3 regions of the Pararhizobium sp. LjRoot235 genome follow, and region 2 is predicted to be linked to each of the others. Evidence: predicted binding sites of a transcription regulator. Region 2 holds the regulator's gene; each other region holds the start of a gene.
The links. Region 2 encodes LexA, which represses DNA repair genes until DNA is damaged. Its sites were predicted from a motif close to TGTTCNNNNTGTGTTCNG; they were not measured.
Positions count from the first base shown of each region.

Region 1: recA (recombinase RecA) is a predicted target of LexA. The motif match lies at 961-978, and genes of this name have one in related genera.
Region 3: ACSQ2Z_RS17055 (energy-coupling factor ABC transporter ATP-binding protein) is a predicted target of LexA. The motif match lies at 3,944-3,961, and genes of this name have one in related genera.

Region 1 covers NZ_CAXUSP020000001.1:2,205,994-2,213,006, forward strand. Annotated here, with positions in the region: gene ACSQ2Z_RS10465 (carbohydrate kinase family protein) at 1-868, opposite strand, end outside; gene recA (recombinase RecA) at 1,105-2,196, shown strand; gene alaS (alanine--tRNA ligase) at 2,424-5,087, shown strand; gene ACSQ2Z_RS10480 (AraC family transcriptional regulator) at 5,250-6,080, shown strand; gene ACSQ2Z_RS10485 (HAD-IIB family hydrolase) at 6,166-6,960, opposite strand; gene ACSQ2Z_RS10490 (glycosyltransferase family 4 protein) at 6,930-7,013, opposite strand, start outside.
Region 2 covers NZ_CAXUSP020000001.1:2,473,007-2,480,019, forward strand. Annotated here, with positions in the region: gene ACSQ2Z_RS11815 (SDR family NAD(P)-dependent oxidoreductase) at 11-853, shown strand; gene ACSQ2Z_RS11820 (SMR family transporter) at 841-1,167, opposite strand; gene ACSQ2Z_RS11825 (SMR family transporter) at 1,154-1,516, opposite strand; gene ACSQ2Z_RS11830 (LysE family translocator) at 1,684-2,316, opposite strand; gene ACSQ2Z_RS11835 (class I SAM-dependent methyltransferase) at 2,446-3,276, opposite strand; tRNA gene ACSQ2Z_RS11840 (tRNA-Asn) at 3,500-3,574, opposite strand; gene ACSQ2Z_RS11845 (hypothetical protein) at 3,765-4,040, shown strand; gene ACSQ2Z_RS11850 (hypothetical protein) at 4,114-4,446, opposite strand; gene lexA (transcriptional repressor LexA) at 4,699-5,415, shown strand; tRNA gene ACSQ2Z_RS11860 (tRNA-Cys) at 5,672-5,745, shown strand; gene ACSQ2Z_RS11865 (hypothetical protein) at 6,038-6,256, opposite strand; gene ACSQ2Z_RS11870 (hypothetical protein) at 6,746-7,013, opposite strand, start outside.
Region 3 covers NZ_CAXUSP020000001.1:3,465,071-3,472,083, forward strand. Annotated here, with positions in the region: gene aroC (chorismate synthase) at 1-343, shown strand, start outside; gene ribB (3,4-dihydroxy-2-butanone-4-phosphate synthase) at 398-1,498, shown strand; gene ACSQ2Z_RS17040 (hypothetical protein) at 1,756-2,022, opposite strand; gene ACSQ2Z_RS17045 (VOC family protein) at 2,244-2,645, opposite strand; gene ACSQ2Z_RS17050 (winged helix-turn-helix domain-containing protein) at 2,735-3,925, opposite strand; gene ACSQ2Z_RS17055 (energy-coupling factor ABC transporter ATP-binding protein) at 4,041-4,721, shown strand; gene ACSQ2Z_RS17060 (energy-coupling factor transporter transmembrane component T family protein) at 4,715-5,338, shown strand; gene ACSQ2Z_RS17065 (biotin transporter BioY) at 5,424-5,987, shown strand; gene ACSQ2Z_RS17070 (histone deacetylase family protein) at 6,110-7,013, shown strand, end outside.

The sequences.
Region 1 (7,013 bases), 270 kb from region 2:
GCGGCGAGCGGACGGTGATGCCGGCAGCCGCGACACCGGAACGCAGGCAGCTATCCAGCGGTTCGCCGCCGAGGTATGCCGCAAGGAAACCGGCCGCCAGCGCATCGCCGGCGCCTGTCACATCGCCGAGCGCATCGAGGGCAGGTGGGGTGACGGTCACGGCCTCTCCCAGCCGGAAAGCGATCGCCGGCTTGCCGCCAAGGGTGATGACGCCGCCGGAAAGGCCGATGGCCCGGAGCAGGGCAGGCCACTCTGATGCCTCAGTCACGTCACGGCCCGTGAGCGCACGCGCCTCGGCTTCGTTCATGAACAGGAAGCTGATGCCGGCAAGACTGTTTGCAAGACGCACGACCTTGGCGGGTGAAATGGCGATGGCGGCGAGCGGCTTTGTTTCCTGTGCGGCCCGCTCAATGAGGCTCGCGAGGGTTTCTTCCGGCAGATTGGCATCGGTGACGATAAGGTCGCTGGAAGAAATGGCCTCCCGCATGGCACGTTGCTGCAGCCGCCGCGGGGAGAACAGCCGGTAGAGATCCATGTCGGCAAGCGCGATCACCAGGTTGCCGTCGTTTTCGAGGATGGCCGTGTAGCTCGGTGTCTTGCGGTCGAGGAAGATGAACGGGCTGTCGATGACGCCGGCAGCGGCTGCAGCCTGGGCAACCGTCTCGCCGGCGGCATCGCCGCCGCGCGGGCTGATCATCCGGACCTTAAGCCCCAGTCGCGCCAGATTGCGTGCCGCGTTGAAGCCGCCGCCTCCGGCCTCTTCGAACCAGGTGCCCGGATTGCTCGCGCCCGCAACAGTCGCGCCGGAGATACGCCCCCGACGGTCAATATGGGCGCCGCCGAAGATGGAAACTTTACTGCCCGTCATGCGTTTTCCCGTGTGTCCCTGTGATCCGATTCGTTGTGCCGGTCTCTTGACCGCATTTTGTCTTCCACTTTTCTGCTGCCGCCCAAAAAATCTGGAACAAGAAAGGAACATCGTGCTCTTTATTAAATATATTCAAATATATAGCCGCCTATTGCAAAACGAGAACAAAAAGTGTACATAGCTTTCATCGGCAGCTTCATTGCCTCAGCGGCTTCCATAACCTAAAGGTGGATCAAATGGCACAAAACTCTTTGCGGCTCGTAGAGGACAAATCGGTGGATAAAAGCAAGGCACTTGAAGCGGCACTCTCCCAGATCGAACGGTCGTTCGGCAAGGGATCGATCATGAAGCTCGGTGGAAAGGACAGCATCGTCGAGATCGAAACCGTTTCGACGGGCTCCTTGAGTCTCGATATCGCACTCGGCATTGGCGGGCTGCCCAAGGGGCGCATTGTCGAAATCTACGGGCCGGAAAGCTCGGGCAAGACCACGCTCGCACTGCAGACCATTGCCGAGGCACAGAAGAAGGGCGGCATCTGCGCCTTCGTCGATGCCGAACATGCGCTCGATCCAGTCTACGCCCGCAAGCTCGGCGTCGATCTGGAAAACCTTTTGATCTCCCAGCCGGATACTGGCGAACAGGCGCTCGAGATCACCGACACGCTGGTGCGCTCCGGTGCGATCGACGTTCTCGTCATCGATTCCGTGGCGGCGCTGACGCCGCGGGCTGAAATCGAAGGCGAGATGGGCGACAGTCTTCCCGGTCTTCAGGCGCGTCTGATGAGCCAGGCGCTGCGCAAGCTGACCGCATCGATCTCCAAGTCGAACTGCATGGTAATCTTCATCAACCAGATCCGCATGAAGATCGGCGTCATGTTCGGTTCGCCGGAAACGACGACGGGCGGCAACGCGCTGAAATTCTACGCCTCGGTCCGTCTCGACATCCGCCGCATCGGCTCGGTGAAGGAACGCGAAGAGGTCGTCGGCAACCAGACCCGTGTCAAGGTTGTCAAGAACAAGATGGCGCCGCCCTTCAAGCAGGTCGAGTTCGACATCATGTATGGCGAAGGTGTTTCCAAGACCGGCGAACTGGTTGACCTTGGCGTCAAGGCCGGCATCGTCGAAAAGTCGGGCGCCTGGTTTTCCTATAACAGCCAGCGTCTCGGCCAGGGCCGCGAGAACGCCAAGTCCTTCCTGCGCGACAACCCGGATACGGCGCGCGAGATTGAGCTCGCGCTCCGCCAGAATGCCGGTTTGATCGCTGAAAAATTCCTTGAAAACGGCGGGCCGGAAGCCGGAGACGATGGTGACGATGCTGCTCTGGCATAAGATCGCCTGATTTTGCCGGATGACGTCGCCGGCCGCTCCTTGACAGGGCGGCCGGTTTTCTTTTGCCGTCTGGACAGGGGTTTGCGCGGACGATAAAAGCCTGTGTTCCAAATGGGCGGGAGCAGGATTGTCGGCAACTATCGGCGATCCGCGATTTTCAAGAGTTTTCCGGTTCGCGGTTCGGCCATGTCGGCTGCGGACGTCTGATGCAGAGGTAAGGGCGCACTATGAACGGCGTGAATGAAATCCGGTCGACGTTCCTCGACTACTTCAAGAAGAACGGCCATGAGGTCGTGCCGTCGAGCCCGCTGGTGCCGCGCAACGACCCGACCCTGATGTTCACCAATGCCGGCATGGTGCAGTTCAAGAACGTCTTCACCGGCCTCGAGCAGCGGCCCTATTCGACGGCTGCGACGGCGCAGAAATGCGTGCGCGCCGGCGGCAAGCATAACGACCTCGACAATGTCGGCTATACCGCGCGCCACCACACCTTCTTCGAAATGCTTGGCAACTTCTCGTTCGGCGATTATTTCAAGGAGCGGGCGATCGAGCTTGCCTGGAACCTGATCACCAAGGATTTCGGCATCGACGCCAAGCGCCTGCTGGTCACCGTCTATCATACCGACGACGAGGCTTTCGGCCTCTGGAAGAAGATCGCCGGGTTCAGCGATGACCGGATCATCCGCATTCCAACCAGCGACAATTTCTGGGCGATGGGAGATACCGGTCCCTGCGGCCCGTGCTCGGAAATCTTCTACGATCACGGCGATCATATCTGGGGCGGCCCTCCGGGCTCGAAGGATGAGGATGGCGATCGGTTCATCGAGATCTGGAACCTCGTCTTCATGCAGTATGAGCAGGTGACGAAGGAGGAACGCGTCAATCTTCCGCGTCCGTCGATCGACACTGGCATGGGGCTCGAGCGCGTTGCGGCCCTGATGCAGGGCAAGCATGACAATTACGACATCGATCTGTTCCGCACGCTGATCGAGGCGTCCGAAGAGGCGACCGGCGTCAAGGCTGAAGGCGACCGCCGCGCCAGTCACCGCGTTATCGCCGACCATCTGCGTTCTACCGCCTTCCTGATCGCCGATGGCGTTCTGCCGTCCAACGAAGGCCGCGGCTACGTGCTTCGCCGCATCATGCGCCGCGCCATGCGCCATGCACAGCTGCTCGGCGCCAAGGAACCCTTGATGTGGAAGCTCCTGCCGGCGCTGGTCAGCCAGATGAGCCGGGCCTATCCGGAGCTGATGCGCGCCGAAGCGCTGATTTCCGAAACCCTGAAACTCGAGGAAACCCGGTTCCGCAAGACGCTGGAGCGCGGTCTCGGCCTTCTCGCCGATGCGACGGCCGACCTGTCGGAAGGCGACCGGCTGAACGGCGAAACCGCCTTCAAGCTCTATGACACCTATGGCTTCCCTCTCGACCTGACGCAGGACGCGTTGCGCGCTCGCGGCATCGGCGTCGACACGGATGCGTTTTCCGCTGCCATGGAACGGCAGAAAGCGGAAGCCCGCGCCTCCTGGTCCGGCTCCGGCGACAAGGCAACGGAGACCATCTGGTACGAGCTCAAGGAGAGGCTCGGGGCAACCGACTTCCTCGGCTACGATACCGAGACCGCCGAAGGCGTCGTTCAGGCAATCGTGCGCGACGGCAAGGCGATCGAGGTGGCCTCCAAGGGCGAGACGGTCCAGCTCGTGCTCAACCAGACGCCGTTCTACGGCGAATCGGGCGGCCAGATGGGCGATACCGGCGTGATCTCTACCGACGGCGCAAAGCTTTCGGTTACCGACACGCAGAAGCGTGGTGAAGGCCTTTTCGTGCATTCCTGCGTCGTGGAGGAGGGTACGGTCAAGGTCGGCGACGCCGCTGCGCTCAGCGTCGATCACGCCCGCCGCTCGCGGTTGCGCGCCAACCATTCGGCGACCCATCTTCTCCACGAGGCGCTGCGCGAAGTGCTCGGCACGCATGTGGCGCAGAAGGGCTCGCTGGTCGCGCCCGAGCGCTTGCGCTTCGACGTTTCGCATCCGAAGCCGATGACGGCCGACGAGCTGAAGGTGGTCGAGGAGATGGCGAACGAGATCATCGTGCAGAACTCGCCGGTCACCACGCGTCTGATGAGTGTCGATGATGCGATCGCCGAGGGAGCGATGGCACTGTTCGGCGAAAAATACGGCGATGAGGTCCGTGTCGTGTCGATGGGGCAGGGTATTCATGGTTCCAAGGCCAACCGGCCCTATTCGGTCGAACTCTGCGGCGGCACCCATGTCGGCGCCACCGGCGAAATCGGCCTGGTGCGGATCGTCGGTGAAAGCGCCGTCGGCGCCGGCGTCCGCCGCCTGGAGGCGCTGACCGGTGCGTCCGCGCTTGCCTATCTCAACGAGCAGGACGAGCGGGTGAAGTCGCTTGCCACCACGCTGAAGGTGCAGCCCGCCGACGTTTTGACCCGGGTCGAAACGCTGATGGACGAGCGCCGCAAGCTGGAGCGTGAGCTGAATGAAGCAAAGAAGAAGCTGGCGCTCGGCGGCGGTGACGCCAATGGTTCTGCCGATCAGGTGCAGGAGATCGCCGGCGTCAAATTCCTCGGCAAGATAGTGACTGGAGTCGAGCCGAAAGACCTGAAGAGCCTGGCCGATGATGGCAAGAAGAGCCTCGGCTCCGGCATCGTCACATTTGTCGGCGTTTCCGCGGATGGCAAGGCGAGCGCCGTGGTTGCCGTCACCGACGATCTGACCGGCCGCTTCAGCGCTGTCGATCTGGTCCGTGTCGCCTCCGCTGCGCTCGGCGGCAAGGGCGGCGGCGGCCGCGCCGACATGGCGCAGGCTGGCGGCCCGGACGGCGCAAAGGCAAAGGATGCCATCGAGGCCGTTGGCGCCGCACTGGCCGCGTAGCCTGCTTCAGGTTGATGGCGATGACGAGAACCGGGCTGGGAGGTCCGGTTTTTCTTTGGCCGGTTGCTTTTCCGGTGCTCAAGTCACGCGGCGCCAACTTCGCAGGATTTGTCAAATGCCGATATGCTTCTGTCTCGCTGTTCGGCTTGCATGAGGATCGACATGAGGGAGAGCATCTGGACGGTTTACGAGCAGCGTCTGCATCGCGTATCGGCCTATATCCATGGTCACCTGGACGAGGAGCTCGATCTCGATCGGCTCTCCGAAATCGCCTGCCTGTCGCCGCATCGCTGGCACCGGATCTACCGGGCGGTGCACGGCGAAACGCTGGCGGTGACGGTCAAGCGGCTGCGGCTTCATCGGGCCGCAGGCGATCTTGTGCGCACCAACCTTCCTGTCGAGGAAATTGCAAGACGAACGGGCTATCCCAATCTCCAATCCTTCAACCGGATTTTCAAATCGGTGTTCAGCATGCCGCCGGGAAGCCACACGGTCTTTCAATCGATATCGCAAAAAGGACTTGGCGAAATGTACGATGTGACAATGAAAACCCTGGCGCCGTGCAAGCTGGTCGGCGTCAGCCATGAGGGCTCCTATATGGGGATCGGCCGCGCCTTCGAAACGCTTGGCGGCACGCTGCAGGCGCGTCATCTCTACCGGCCGGAGATGAAGATGATCGGCGTCTATCTCGATGATCCGGAACTGGTGCCGGAAGAAAGGCTGCGCTCCTTTGCCTGCATGACGGAAGGTGAGCATGTGCCGGCCGAGGCGCCGCTGGTTCACCGCCACCTCGACGGCGGCGAGTATGCGGTGCTGCGCCACAAGGGGCCTTATGCCGACATGCACATGGCCTATCAATGGCTTTATGGCGAATGGCTGCCGCAATCGGGCCGCGAAGTCCGCGATACGGTGATGTTCGAGGAATATATCAACAATCCGCGCGACGCGGCTCCAACCGAACTGCTCACCGATATCCATCTGCCGCTGAAATAACAGTAGGATCGCAGCACCGGTGCGAGCGCCGGGTGCTGCGAATGTCGTTAACTGGCTACGATATTTCCTTGCTCGCCAAAAATATTCACGTGCGCGTACCGGATGAAGACACGCTGAAGACGCCCCAGTTCACCAGTCCCTCCAATACACCATCCGCCGTTGAGCCATTGGCACGATAGATGTCCGGCCTGTGGTCCGCGATTGCCCGCAATTCCGGAAGGGCATTGCCGACGACAATGCCGCGAACGCCCGGCAGGTCGAACATGCTGCGATCATTGTTCGTGTCGCCGGCAACGACGACATCATCATGAGAAAGACCAAGTTGACGGCAGAGCCAGGAGAGCGCCGCTCCCTTGTCGACGCCCGCCGGCAGGATGTCGAGGTCGCGGTTGCTGGAATAGACCAGCCGGGCTTCTATCCCAGCCGCTGCCAGCCTTGCCTCGATGCTTGTCAACGTCGCCGTGTCGGCATCGCGCAGGTACCAGCTTGATTTATGGGCATGCTGATATGCATCCGGCTGGACGACGACATCTGCAACGTCGGCGAGTGCTGCGGCAATCAGCGCCCGGTCGAAACCGGCACCGATGGAGCGGGTGTAGAGCTGCGCGTGGGATGGGTCACTCTCATTGCGCAGCATGGTTCCGACGCCGCCGATATAGACGTCCGGCGGTGGAAGGGCCGTTGTCGCGATGAACGCTCTTTGATCCTCGATCAGCCGGCCGCTGTTGACGACAAGGAGCGGCCGGTTTTCCGGTTGAAGACTCTGCCATGCCTGGCAAAACCGCGTCTCCGCTGCCCGGTCGCCGGCCAGCGTGCCGTCGATATCGCTGCAGAGCAGCCGCACGCGCCTCAATCCCCGTCCGTCCATGGCTCGGCCCATTCGTTGTCGTCCACAGCCTGCGGCATCGGTCGCCCCTCGACGACACCGATCAG
Region 2 (7,013 bases):
AGGAAAACCCATGACCAACTTTGTCGCACATCCGCAGCATGGTTTGGCCTGGGTCACGGGGGCAAGCTCCGGCATCGGCCGGGCCTTGGCGCTGCATCTGATAAGAGACGGCTTCGACGTGGCGGTCACGGCCCGGGACCACGAAAAGCTGGTTCAGCTGCAACACGAAGCACCGGGACCGGGCAAGATCATCGTGCTGGACGGCGACGTCACCGATCCGCGGGATATGGAGCGCGTTCTCGCGGCCATCGAATATGAACGCGGCGCGATGGCGCTCGCTGTACTCAACGCCGGCGTCTCCATCCCGGTGCATGGCGAGGATATGCATCGAGAGGATTTCGAGAAGACATTTGCGGTGAACCTGCTCGGGACGGTCAACTGCCTCTTGCCAGCCGTGCGCCACATGCAGGCGAGGGGGCACGGGCAGATCGCCATCGTCTCCTCCGTTTTGGGCTACGGCGGCCTGCCGACGAGCGCTGCCTATGGCGCGACGAAGGCGGCACTGATCAATATGGCCGAAAGCCTGAAATTCGACCTCGACAAGACCGGCATCCGCCTGCAGATCATCAATCCAGGTTTTGTCGATACGGCGTCTGCTGCCAAGAACGAATTTCCGATGCCGGCTTTGATCAGCCCCGAAGAGGCGGCTGAAGGTATTGCCAAAGGCCTGAAATCAAGTGGTTTCGAGATCACCTTTCCAAAGCGCTTCACCTATATGATGAAACTGCTCAAGCTCCTGCCTTATGGGCTTTATTTCTGGCTGCTGAACAGGCTGACCGGATGGAAGGACCGGCCGCTTGTAACGCAGCGTCACGCCGCGGAGACGATGGCGCGCGACCCTCAGGCCGTGTGAAGCACGACAACCGCACCGAAGACGAGGACAAGTCCGACCCAGGCGATCGGCTTCAGTTTTTGGCGGAAGAGGAGGCGGCCGGAAATGGCCGTGCCGAAAATCCCGGTTGCGCCGAGGATGGCGTAGGCGATTGCCAGTTCCATGCCTTTGACCGCTTCCACCAACAGAGCAAAGGCTGAAAGCACGAGCAGGATCGACAAGGCGCCCCAGCCGCGGCGGGCAAACCCGTTCGACTTGGTGGACGCCAGATTGGCTGCAACATCCAGCACCCCCGCCAGCACCGCAAACAGGAAATAAACGTTAGACGCGGTCATCGGCCACTTCCAGTTCCTCTTCATCGTGAACTTCGCCTGCGTTGATGAGAATGATGCCACCGACCGCCATCATCAGGCCGATCATCTCCTGATTGCTCAGCACGTGATCAAAGATGAAAACCGAGACCAGCGTGATCAGCGCAATGCCGGAGCCTTCCCAGATCGCGTAGGCTATGCCGACCGCGATTTTCTTCACCGCCTTGGCGAGGAAGACATAGGAGAGGGCGATGGAGACATACATCACCGCATAGCCCCAGGCGCCGCCGCCGGAGGAGGCTGCTTTCATCACCGTCAGGCCGATAACTTCAGTGGTAATGGCGAGCGCCAGAAAAACCCATGCAAGGCGCACATCATCCCCTTGGAATGTTCGATTAAAGACGTTGGGGCTTGCATAAGCTCACCGACAGCGCCGGTAAAGCTGTAGCGATGACTTTATTGCGGGGCGGGTGGTTGAAACGGGCGGCCGGTCCCTGCAGCGGCGCCACGCCGTTCCGACTGTTCACCCAGCTCAACCGGTCAGCTCTTCTGAAAAGCAAGATGAGCACCCAACCCGATCAGCATCGCGCCGCCGGCACGCTGCATGAGGCGTTGCGCCTGGCTCGAGCGGCGCAGCCGGCCGATCACGGCGCCGGCCAGAAGCACACAGACGATATCGGCCGAGGAAAACATGAGATTGACGATCGTCCCCAGAATGGCGAGCTGCAGCCAGACGGGGAACGCGGCGGAGACATCGGCGAATTGCGGCAAGAAGGCCACGAAGAAGATCGCCGTCTTCGGGTTGAGAACCTCGACGGTGACGCTTTCGAAAAAGGCGCGCCGGGCGGATTTCGGCTCGATGCCGGGCAGGGTCACGTCCCCCTGCACCCGGGCGCGAAAAAGCGAAATGCCGAGCCAGACAAGATAGGCCGCCCCGGCGAATTTCACGGCCATATAGAGCATTGGCACGGCGTGGAACAGGATCGAAAGGCCGGCGGCCGCTGCAAAAACATGGACATAGCCGCCGAGATGAATGCCCAATACAGCCATCAGTCCCGACCATCGGCCGCGCGCGATCGTCTGGGCCGCGGCATAAAGCATGGCAGGGCCCGGGATGTAGGCAAAGACCGCGGTCGTGGCAAGAAAGGCGATCAGCAGATCGATTGATGGCATGGTCGGGCTCCGGTTTCGGCCGGCGAGGGCGGAAGTCTTCTCTACTATGGAATTGCAGGATTGTCGCGTCAGCTGATCGCAAGGCTGCCGGGCACGTCAAGCCCGGTGGGAGGGCGCATGGCGCGAGGTTCAAAACCGAAAGCGCAGGAGCCAGCCGATTCTCCCGAGGACCGGAGCCGCCGCGAAGGCGTAAATCGCCAGACGCGCCGCCCAGGATAGCCTGGCGATCTGTCTCGGATCGTAAGCTTCCGGATCATAGGCCGGCACTTCAGTCAACAGTTTCAGCCGCGGAACCTCAGTTTCGAGTTCACGCGGATCGTTTATCGCCCAATGCAGCCTGGCTCCGGTCACACGAACCGAAGGCTGCCAGCTGATGAGCGCCAGGCCGAACCGGCTATAGCCATCAAAGACCAACTCACCACTCGGGAGATGCGCGGTGAGCCGCCGCAGCAACTTCGGGACTTCGTCGGCCGGCAGATAAGGAAAAAGCCCCTCGGCAACAATGATCGCCGGACGGTCGGCCGGCACATCTGCGAGCCAATTCGGGTCCGTTACGGACGATCCGATCAGACTACAACCGTCGCGCTCAGGATAGAGTTTTCGGCGCAGCGCGACAACCTCGGGATAGTCCAGGTCAAACCAGCGGATGTTCGGCGCGGGATCGATGCGGAATATGCGACTGTCCAGCCCACAGCCCAGATGCAGGACGGTCGCGTCGGGATGGCGAGCGATGAAGTCACGCGTCCAGCCGTCGAGAATATGGGCGCGCATCGCCACGCCGATCATCAGGTCGCGATCGATCATCAGCCGCGAAAAATCATAGTCGATCCGGCTGACGGCCTCGGCGGCGAAACGATCCCGCAGAAGGGTATCCGGCAGGCGGCTTTCCCCGGCCTTCGCGTAAAGCGTGATGAGGAGGGTTTCCTTCTCCCCTGTCAGTGACACTTTTTCGGCCGTCATGGTGAACCCGTGGGGTGAGGGCCGCGCACCAAGTTGGCCGCAGCGCACGCATCCTCGAACGCGGCGACAGGCCGCTGCAATGCGCCCGAACTGTACCGCAGAGTATAGGCGACAACGCAGTTGTGAGTAAGGTCAGGCGACTGGGGAGCATGCGGGCCGGTCTCATCACACTGAAAAAATGCAAAGAAAAAAGGGCCGCACCATAAGTGCAGCCCTTTGAAACTGGCTCCCCGGGCCGGATTCGAACCGGCGACCTGTCGATTAACAGTCGAATGCTCTACCGCTGAGCTACCAGGGATCATCTGCGCGCTGCAGAAGTGAGGCTGCTAATACAAATGCTTTACCGATTTGCCAAGCGGTTTTTCAAAAAAAGTGCACAATCTTGTCTGACTGTGGAGAACTCCCCATCCGGGAAGGCCGCGCACTGGAAGAGCCGCACGCAAATCCGCGCTATGGTGTACGGCATCGAGAGCAAGGCAGGTGAGTTTATGGCAGAAGCGCAGAAAACGAAAAAATTCGGTATCGATGCGAGCAGACATGAACTCATTCTCGGGGCGTGGCGCCTGCGCCTGCCAAAGTCGCGGACCTTGCGTATCACCCTTGGCGCCGCGCTGCTCTTTGGCGGTATCCTCGGCTTCCTGCCGGTTCTGGGCTTCTGGATGGTGCCGCTGGGCCTGATCGTGCTGTCGCATGACCTCGCCTTCGTCCGGCGGCAGCGCCGCAAACTTTCCGTCTGGTGGGCGCGCAAGCGGCAGACGCCGTAAAATCTGCGCCACTCTGCAAGGGCCCGGCTGCAAGGGTCGTCGTAGGCCTTTATTCGATGAGGTGCCAATGGCCCTAGCCGCTGGAACCGGTTTGTGGGGTCGGATCCTTGTCGACCGGGGCCGGCTGCATCTGTTCCCCGGTCGCCGGAGCATTGTCGACGGCGCCCTGATCGGTGTCCTTGGCCGCCGGCGTGGTTTCCTCTATCCGTGTCGCCGCATCATTGTCGGTGCTTTCGCCGAATATCTCTGCGCCCGCCCAGGCAATGAGGGCAAGCACCAGGCTGGCGATGAGAACCATCAGCACCGGGCGGCCAAGCGGTCCTTGCCGGGCTTCGACACCGCTGATCTTCACCACCCGGTTCGTGTCTTCGGGCGAAATCTTGTTACCGCGTCCATTGACGACCATCCCTGCCTCCTGGAAGCAGACCGTGCCGCCGCCACAGGTTTCAACATGAGCGGAAAACGGCCGGACGGGGCAAATGTTCCGCTCAGCAAAGGCGGACATCGGCGGTGAGAGCGCTGAATGCCGGTTTTCGGCGCCGCAAGCCCAAAAACTCGCACCTTGAAAAGGTTCAACGAATTATGGGACTTGCGGAACACATATGGAACATATAGTGTTCGTTCTTGATTTGTTTCTCGATTTCCGGAGTGATCTTTCATGCTGACCCGCAAGCAACAGGAACTGCTTCTGTTCATTCACGAAAGAATGAAGGAATCGGGCGTGCCGCCGTCCTTCGACGAGATGAAGGACGCGCTGGATCTCGCTTCGAAATCCGGCATTCATCGGCTGATCATGGCGCTCGAGGAGCGGGGCTTCATCCGGCGCCTGCCGAACCGGGCACGCGCGCTTGAAGTCATCAGGCTCCCGGAGGCCTATTCCATGAGCCTGCAGCCCAAGCGCGGCTTTTCGCCGAGCGTCATCCAGGGCAGCCGCGGCGCTCCGCCGGCGCCAGTCGCCGCCAAACCGGTCGCGGCCAGCAATGAGAATAGCTCCGTCTCGATCCCCGTCATGGGGCGAATCGCAGCCGGTGTGCCGATCTCGGCGATCCAGAACAATACGCACGATATTTCTGTACCGCTCGAGATGGTCGGAACCGGCGAACATTATGCACTGGAAGTTCGCGGCGATTCGATGATCGAGGCCGGCATTCTCGACGGCGACACCGTCATCATACGCAATACCAACAGCGCCAGTCCCGGAGAGATCGTCGTCGCCCTGGTGGACGATGAGGAGGCAACGCTGAAGCGGTTTCGCCGCAAGGGCGCATCGATCGCGCTCGAGGCTGCCAACCCCGCCTACGAAACCCGGATTTTTGGTCCCGACCGGGTCAAGATCCAAGGCAAGCTCGTGGGCCTGATCCGACGTTACCATTGAGCGGCAAACCTGCGTCCGCGCGCCGGGGATACAGGCGGCTGATTTTCTTTGAAAATTGACGTTAGCGGGGGCCCGACAGTAGTCGCCGGCGGTTTGGTATCAGCAATGTGCGGTCTTTTCCTCGCGACGCGAACCGGCAACGGGTGGGAGACAGGTTTCTCCCATGAGAAAAAACTGGAATTCGGCCAAGGCGTCTTGCACTGGATGGGAAATCGGTCTAAACGCCCGTCACACGATTAAGAGATGATCGTTACGAGGCCTCGTGGCGGAGTGGTGACGCAGAGGACTGCAAATCCTTGTACCCCGGTTCAATTCCGGGCGAGGCCTCCAAAATTTTCCACAATATTCACAATTGGATAGGGTCGCCGCTTCAACCATGTTGGCAACCGTGTTCCATCACGCCGCCATGAACGGATATCGGCGTGATGTTTACGCCGATGGGACCGATAACGCGTGTCTCGCCGCGTTAAAAGAGCAATTCCGACGTTTCGCGAAACCGGTAAAAACGCGTTCCAAATGCGGCGCGGCGGCGCGCTGGCGATGACGATGCACTCCGGTTGAAACTCCGAATCAATGGCGACGAAATGCAGGAGAATTTAGCATTGCGGAATGCGGCCGGCGATCAATGATAGTAGAAGCATTCGCAATCGACCTTGCTGTCATCCGGCGCATTCCAGACGCGGACTGCCAGTTTCCTGGCCGTACCGGTCTCATCCAGCCGGAGGCCCAAAAGTGACACGGCCGCGAGTTTTGGATTGACCGCATCGATCTCGACCGTCGAGCCGACTTGATGGACGCCCTCTTTGGGCGTCCAGGTGAAAAACTGCACGCTGTAATGCATGGTGCTCTCCTTCACCGCGGATGGGTCAAATCCCAGTCCCAGACGGTACTGGACGATCCGGCAGGCAAACAGAAACGGCTCGCAACAACCGATGTGGTCTGCCTCTACCTCGAACCTAGCACGATTTGACGATCGAGTGAATCGTTATCGCGTGATTCCGGTTAGAAAGTTCCGCTCCAGCTCTCAAAACTTCGCGCTGCCGGACCACCCGCGCGGGTTAGTTCCCGCGGAACAACAGGCGCGAAATTGTCTTCGTAAAATCTCATCGGATTTGAGGATGACGGTGATGGAAAAGAGGGAGCCGCTGGGTCATATAGAAATTTCGTGGTTGCGGCGGAAGACGCGTCTGGCGCTGGTCGTCGGGGCAGCCAGATGCTCCAGGCATTCCACCCTGAAGGGATGCATGTATGTCACGCAGGATCGAACCGAGCGGCGAGTAATAGCACCGGCGTTCGCGCTGACTGGGTGTCGCGCCCGTCAGCATTTTCATTACCCCCCATTGGGAAAGCCTGATGCAGGAACGTCCAGCAATTCCGCGTACAAGATCAATTGGGTGCCGAGTTCCTTCGCGTCCGCTGCAGACATTGCTGCCTGAATCTGGTGCGGCGGACGATCTGTTGACTGATACACATCCCACTCACGCTGCGAAAGCGCATAGCCGAGCCGCAGAACGACGGCGCCGTGCAGCGGCATAGACGTAACGCCCCATTCCACGAGCGGTTGGATTCTGAGCTGTTCGTTATTGTCAAATTCCCAA
Region 3 (7,013 bases), 990 kb from region 2:
CGGTTTTGGCGCCGCCGAAATCACCGGCGAGGAAAATGCCGACGAGATGCGCATGGGCAATGACGGCAAGCCGATCTTCCTGTCGAACCATGCCGGCGGCATCCTGGGCGGCATTTCGACCGGCCAGCCGGTGATCGCCCGCTTCGCCATCAAGCCGACCTCCTCGATCCTGACCCAGCGCCGGTCGATCGATGCGGACGGCAACAATGTCGATGTCCGGACCAAGGGCCGTCACGACCCCTGCGTCGGCATCCGCGCCGTGCCGATCGGCGAGGCCATGCTTGCCTGCACGATCGCCGACCACTACCTGCGCGACCGCGGCCAGACCGGTCGACTGAAATGACCTGGTCGACTGAAATGACCGGACGCCTCAAGTAACCATCCAAGGAAGAATTCCATGCCCTTTGACCAGAAGCGCGTTGCCGATGCCATCCGGGCCTTCGAGGCCGGCGAGATCGTTGTCGTCATCGACGACGACGGCCGCGAGAACGAAGGCGACCTGATTGTAGCCGCCGTTCACTGCACGCCGGAAAAGATGGCCTTCATCGTCCGCCACACCTCGGGCATCGTCTGCGCGCCGATGCCGAGGCAAGAGGCCAAGCGCCTCAACCTCAACGCCATGGTGGCGGAAAACGATTCGGCCCATACCACTGCCTTTACCGTATCCATCGACTTCAAGCATGGCACGACCACCGGCATATCGGCCGACGACCGGACGCTGACGGTGCGCAACCTCGCCAACCCGAATGTCGGCGCGGCCGATTTCACGCGTCCCGGCCATATTTTCCCGCTCGTTGCCCGTGAAGGCGGCGTGCTCATGCGATCCGGCCATACCGAAGCGGCCGTCGACCTCTGCAGGCTTGCCAGCCTGCCGCCCATCGGCGTCATCTGCGAACTGGTCAACGACGACGGTACGGTCACGCGCGGCCCGCAGGTCACTGAATTTGCGGAAAAACATGGCCTGAAGCTGGTTTCCGTCGCCGACCTCATCGCCTATCGCCAGCGCAAGGAAACGCTGATCCAGCTCGAGACGAGCTTCGACGTCGACACGCCCTACGGCAAGGCCAAGGCCCATGCCTATTCGCTGCCGTGGGACCCGATGCAGCACCTCGCGGTGGTCTTCGGCGACATCCGCGACGGCGTCGACATTCCGGTCAGGCTGCATCTGGAAAATGTCGCGGCCGACGTGTTCGGCAAGGATTGCGCGCTCGATGACATCATGAAACGCATGGCCGAACAGGGCCGCGGCGTCATCGTCTACCTGCGCGAAGGCTCCGTCGGTGTCGGCGTTTCACAGACTGCGCGCAAGGGCAATCATGACCGCGAGGGCCATGACGAGGCGCAGGCGCGACAAAGCGAATGGCTGGAAATCGGCCTTGGCGCACAGATCCTGAAAGATCTCGGCATCACCTCGATCAAGCTGATTTCCTCGCGCGAACGCCACTATGTCGGCCTCGAAGGTTTTGGCATCCAGATCGCGGCGACGGAGATTTTGTAAGCGCGCGGCAATAAGGGGCACCGGCTGTTCGTGCCGGTGTCTTTTTACCGTGACGGCACGCTTCTGTGCGGCCCTTTAACCGAGAGGCGTCGGAGCTCGCACTTCGACCAATCCCGGTCAGGCGCGAACTCACCTGCACCGCTTGCTCCATCGGCCAGCGAAAAGTATCTATCTGAACCTGGTATTTTCCAGAATGGCCGAAACCGGCCTGCAATAATCGACCGCCTCTTGCGGGATGGCTTGCCGAGCAACCAAACTCATGATTCGACAAGGATCACGATGGACTCCGGCACCACGCCATCATAAGCCATCGCTTCAGCAGCTGCCGTGCTCTCCAGCGCCTTCTTGAGGACGTCCATGTCCGGAACGTCCATAAGAACGGCAACCCGTGTCGAGTCCTGCGCGTCAACGAATGTTCGAATGTTGGTCACGCCAAGTGGACCAAAAAGCTCTTTGCGCTTTGGCGATTTGAGCCAATGTTCGGCGCCCTTTGTGATCTTGTGGTAGGCAACAATTGTCGGCATTGTATCCTCCCTCTTGCGACGTGAACGTCTGGCGTCAACCAGGAGTGCCAAAATCCGTCCACGTCGCTTCACGGAACGCCCTATAACTTGGACTGTCAAGCAGCGTCAGGGGCGCAACGATTTAGAAACAACGATGGCCAAGACGGGTCGCTTCCCTTGAAGTACGGCCGCGTCCGGCGGCCATTTGGCGCGAGCGAACAGCTGGTCAACGACTGCGCCCCCTATCGTCCATCCGTGAACTGCACGAGATCCCATAAATTTCCATAGAGGTCCTCAAACACAGCGACAATGCCGTATGGGGCTCGCTTCGGCTCGCGTGTAAATCGGATGCCCGCTTCGAGCATGGCCGCATAATCTCTGCTGAAATCGTCAGTCCGCAAGAACAGGAAGACCCGACCACCGGCCTGGTTACCTATGAACGTTTCCTGATGGGCGGAGGACGCGCGTGCGAGAAGCAATGAGGTGCTGCCCTCGCCTGCGGGCCTGACGACAACCCAGCGCTTGTCCTGCTCTGGCTGGTAGGTGTCCTCAATCAGAGTGAACCCCAATTTGTTGACGTAAAAGTCGATTGCTTCATCGTAGTCGCGAACGACAATCGCGATAAGTGCAATAGCTTGATTCATGGCGCCTCCGCTGGTCCGACAATGATGTCTGTGGTTGCAGAATTCGGAAGCGAATACGAGTCCGCTTCAGGTCAAGCGGGCATCCGCGCTCAGCGGGCCTCCCACCCATCCAGAAACACCATCTTCTCGACGCCCGCGAACTTCGCCACCCGTGCAAGTTCCGCTTCCAGCCGCTCCATCCGGCCCGATGACGTCCGCACGCCCTTTTCCCACCAGATCCGCTTGACGTCGAGCGTGCCCGCCTTGCGGTCGGCCTTCATGTCGATGCGGCCGACGAGGCGGTCGCCTTCGAGCAGCGGGAAGACGTAATAGCCGTATTCACGCTTGGGCTCAGGAACGAAGACTTCGATGCGGTAATAGAAGCCGAACAGCCGCTCCGTGCGGTTGCGGTCGCGGATCAGCGGATCGAAGGGGCTGAGCACGCGCAGGCGGGCGGGCGGTTCCGGCAGGTCGCGCAGTGCGTCGAGGCCATCTGCGAAGGCGAAGGAAGTGCGCGGCTTGCCGTCGACCGTTTCGATCGCAACCTCCTCCAGCTCTTCGCGATGGCTTTCCACCCATTGCCTGGCTTCCTGCGGCGTCACCAGATCGAAAAAGGCGGCGATCTCGCCGGACGTGGCAAAGCCGAGCCGCTTCAGCGCCTCGCGGCAAGCAAAGTCGGCGAAGGTGTCGTGATCGACTTCGGCCTCGTAATGCTCCTTCGGGATCACCCGCTCGGTCAGGTCATAGATCTTCTGGAAATTGTCGCGCCCCGCGATCGAGAGTTTGCCGGTATGCCAGAGGAATTCGAGCGCCGTCTTCGAAGGATGCCAGTTCCACCAGCCGCCCGACTTGTGATCCTCGGCTTTCACGTCCCGCGCCATGACCGGACCGTTCGCCCTGATCCGCTCATAGGTTTCCTCGAAGGCCTGATCAAAGCCCTCTCCCTGCCATTTTCGCCAGTTCTCGCGGATCTTGGCTTCGCGCCGCACGAAGCGATGCTTCCAATATGGGAAAAAGGCCGCAGGAATGATCGAGGCGTCATGCGTCCAGTGCTCGAACAGCGCCCGGTCCTTCTCGATCAATGCCGCCAGGTGTTCCGGCCGGTAGGTCTGGTTACGCGAGAAGAGAATCTGGTGATGGGCGCGTTCGACCGTCGAGATGCTGTCCACCTGGACGAAGCCGATATCGTGGATGAGATCGAGCAGTCCGTCCTTGCCGAGTGCCCGGTGCGGCGGCGCGGCCAGACCCTGCTTGTTCAGGAAAATGCGCCGCGCATCGCGGTTTGAAACGAGAATCGCCATAACGACAATCTAAGCGAATGTTCACACTTTGTTCAAGTCCCCAACCGAACGCCTCTTTTCAACGGACAGGAATTCGTCCTATAGAGCCGGCCTATCGACAAGCGGAGGACGCGGATTGGACATACGCTTTTCCGGCGCATCCGTCAGCTTTGGCGAGCGCACGGTTCTCCGGCCTCTGACCCTGACGCTCACCGAGCGGCGCATCGGCATCATCGGCCTCAACGGATCCGGCAAGACCACCTTCGCGCGGCTGATCAACGGCCTCGTCAAGCCGACAACCGGTACCGTTTCCGTCAATGGGCTCGACACGGTGCATGACGATGGCGCCGTGCTCGCGGCCGCCGGCTTCATCTTCCAGAACCCGCAGCACCAGATCATCATGCCGATCGTGCACGAGGACATCGCCTTCGGCCTGAAGAATCGCGGCCTGAAGAACGACGAGATCGAGCGGAAGACCGCCGCCGTGCTCGCGCGGTTCGGCATCACGCATCTGGCCAGGCGGCGGGTCCACGAACTCTCGGGTGGCGAAACGCAACTCGTCGCCATTTCCAGCGTCGTCGTGACCGGCCCCGGGATCCTCATCCTCGACGAACCGACCAACCAGCTGGATCTGAGGAACCGCCGGCTGATCGAAAACACCATTGCCGGCCTTGATGAGCACACCATCGTCATCAGCCACGACCTGCCGCTGATCGAGCATTTCGAGCGTGTGCTTTGGTTCCATGACGGCCAGCTTGTCGCCGATGGCCCGGCGCAGGAGACCATCTGCGCCTATCGCGAGGCGGCCGAATGCTGAACGGGCTGAATGTCGAGGGCAATACGCCGCTGCATCGGATGTCGGTGCGCATGAAGCTCGCCATCCTGCTCGTTCTCGGCCTGGCGCTTTATTTCGTCTCGTCCTTTTTCGTGCTTGTCCCAGCTTTTGTGCTCGCCGCCGGCACCTATTTCACAACCGGCCTACCCGTCCGCGATGGCCTCAGCCGCCTGAAACCCATCCTTTTTACCCTCCTGATCCTGCTGATCGCGACGGCTTACCTCGCCTCGATCCGCGAGGCGACTGAGGCTTTCTTCCGGCTGATGGCAATCGTCCTGTTTGCGGGTGCCGTGACTGCGACGACGGCGACCGGCGACTTCATCGACGAGATCACGCGGCTGCTGCAGCCGCTCGACCGGCTTGGCTTGGTGCGGGCTGCCGATATCGGCCTCGCCTTCGGCCTGGTGCTGCGCTTCGTGCCCGATATCTTCAACCACTACCAGGCGATTCGCGAGGCGCACCGGGCGCGCGGCCTGAAGGTCCGGCCATTGACGATCCTTGCCCCATTGATCATCCTGACGCTCAAGGACGCCGATACGATCGCCATGGCGATCGACGCGCGCGGCTTTCGCCGGGACCGCGCCGGCCCGAACGGATGATTTGCGCAGCTTTTGTTGCGCTGCCGGCTTCCCTTGGAAGGGAAGGCGCTTTAGATCCAAGGCTCTAGGAGACAAAGGACCCGTCATGAAAACCAGAGACCTTGTGCTTGTTGCCCTCTTCACCGCAATCATCGTGGTTCTCGGCGTCATCCCGCCCATCACGCTTGGCTTCATCCCGGTGCCGATTACCGCCCAGTCGATGGGCGTGATGCTGGCCGGCTGCATCATCGGCGCCAAGCGCGGCGCACTCGCCTATGTCCTGTTCGTGCTGCTCGTGGCAGCCGGCCTGCCCGTGCTTTCCGGCGGCAGAGGTGGTCTTGCCATCATCCAGGGACCGACCGGCGGCTTCATTCTCGGCTGGATCGCCGCCACCTACGTCACCGGCCTGATCGCCGAGCGGCTGGTGAAGGACGGGCAGAACGAGATCAGGCAGTTCGCGGCCTTCTTCATCGCCTCCGTCGTCGGTGGCATCGTGGTGCTCTACGCCATCGGCATGCCGTGGGTGAGCATGACGACCGGCACGCCGCTTGCCGATGTCGCGACCGGTTCGCTTGCCTTCATCCCCGGCGATCTCCTGAAGGCCGGCATCGCGGCGCTTGCCGCCCGTGCGGTCCTCATGGGCTATCCGCTCCTGCCGCACCGCGCCTGATCTGCCTTTGGCAATCCCGCAAGCACGGCAGCGGGGGATTTGCCGATCCCCGCTGTTGAAAACGCCGCAATCGCCCTACCTATGCCATGGACCTTGCCCCACCGAAGCCATAGGTTTCCGCCATGACCACGATCCTGTTCGAAAACCCGATCTTTCTGGAGCACAAGGTTCCAGAAGGTCACCCGGAACGGCCCGACCGGCTGAAGGCGCTCAATCTGGCGCTGGAGCACGAGCGTTTTTCGTCGCTCTCGCGGCTCGAGGCGCCGCAGGGCAATGAGGATCTGGTGCTGCTTGCCCATCCGGAAGAACATCTTCGCGCGGTGATGTCCGTCATTCCCGAGGAAGGCATCAATGGCTTCGAGGCCGACACCTTTGCAAGCCCCGCCAGCCTTCAGGCCGCATTGACCGCGGTCGGCGGTGCGGTCGCTGCCGTCGATGCGGTGTTTTCCGGCAAGGCCGACAATGCCTTCGTCGCCGCCCGCCCCCCCGGCCACCATGCCGAGAGAAACAAGGCAATGGGCTTCTGCTTCTTCAACACGATCGCCATCGCCGCCCGCTATGCGCAGCAAAGACACGGCGCCGAGCGGGTCGCCATCGTCGATTGGGACGTGCATCACGGCAACGGCACGCAGGATATTTTCTGGGACGATCCGTCGGTGCTGTTCTGCTCGACCCATCAGATGCCGCTCTACCCCGGCACGGGCGCCAAGACCGAGACGGGCGCCGGCAACATCGTCAATGCGCCGCTCTCGCCCGATACCGGCAGCGAGCATTTCCGCGAGGCCTTCAAATCGCGCGTGCTCCCCGCGCTCGAAGAATTCCGCCCGGATTTCATCCTGATCTCCGCCGGCTTCGATGCCCATCACCGCGATCCGCTGGCGCAGATCAACCTGGTTGCCGAGGATTTCGACTGGGCGACCGGGCGGCTGCTCGATGCCGCCGGCAAGACCGCCAACAATCGCATCGTCAGCCTGCTCGAAGGCGGCTACGATCTCCAGGGCCTGGCCGAATCGGCCGGCACCCACA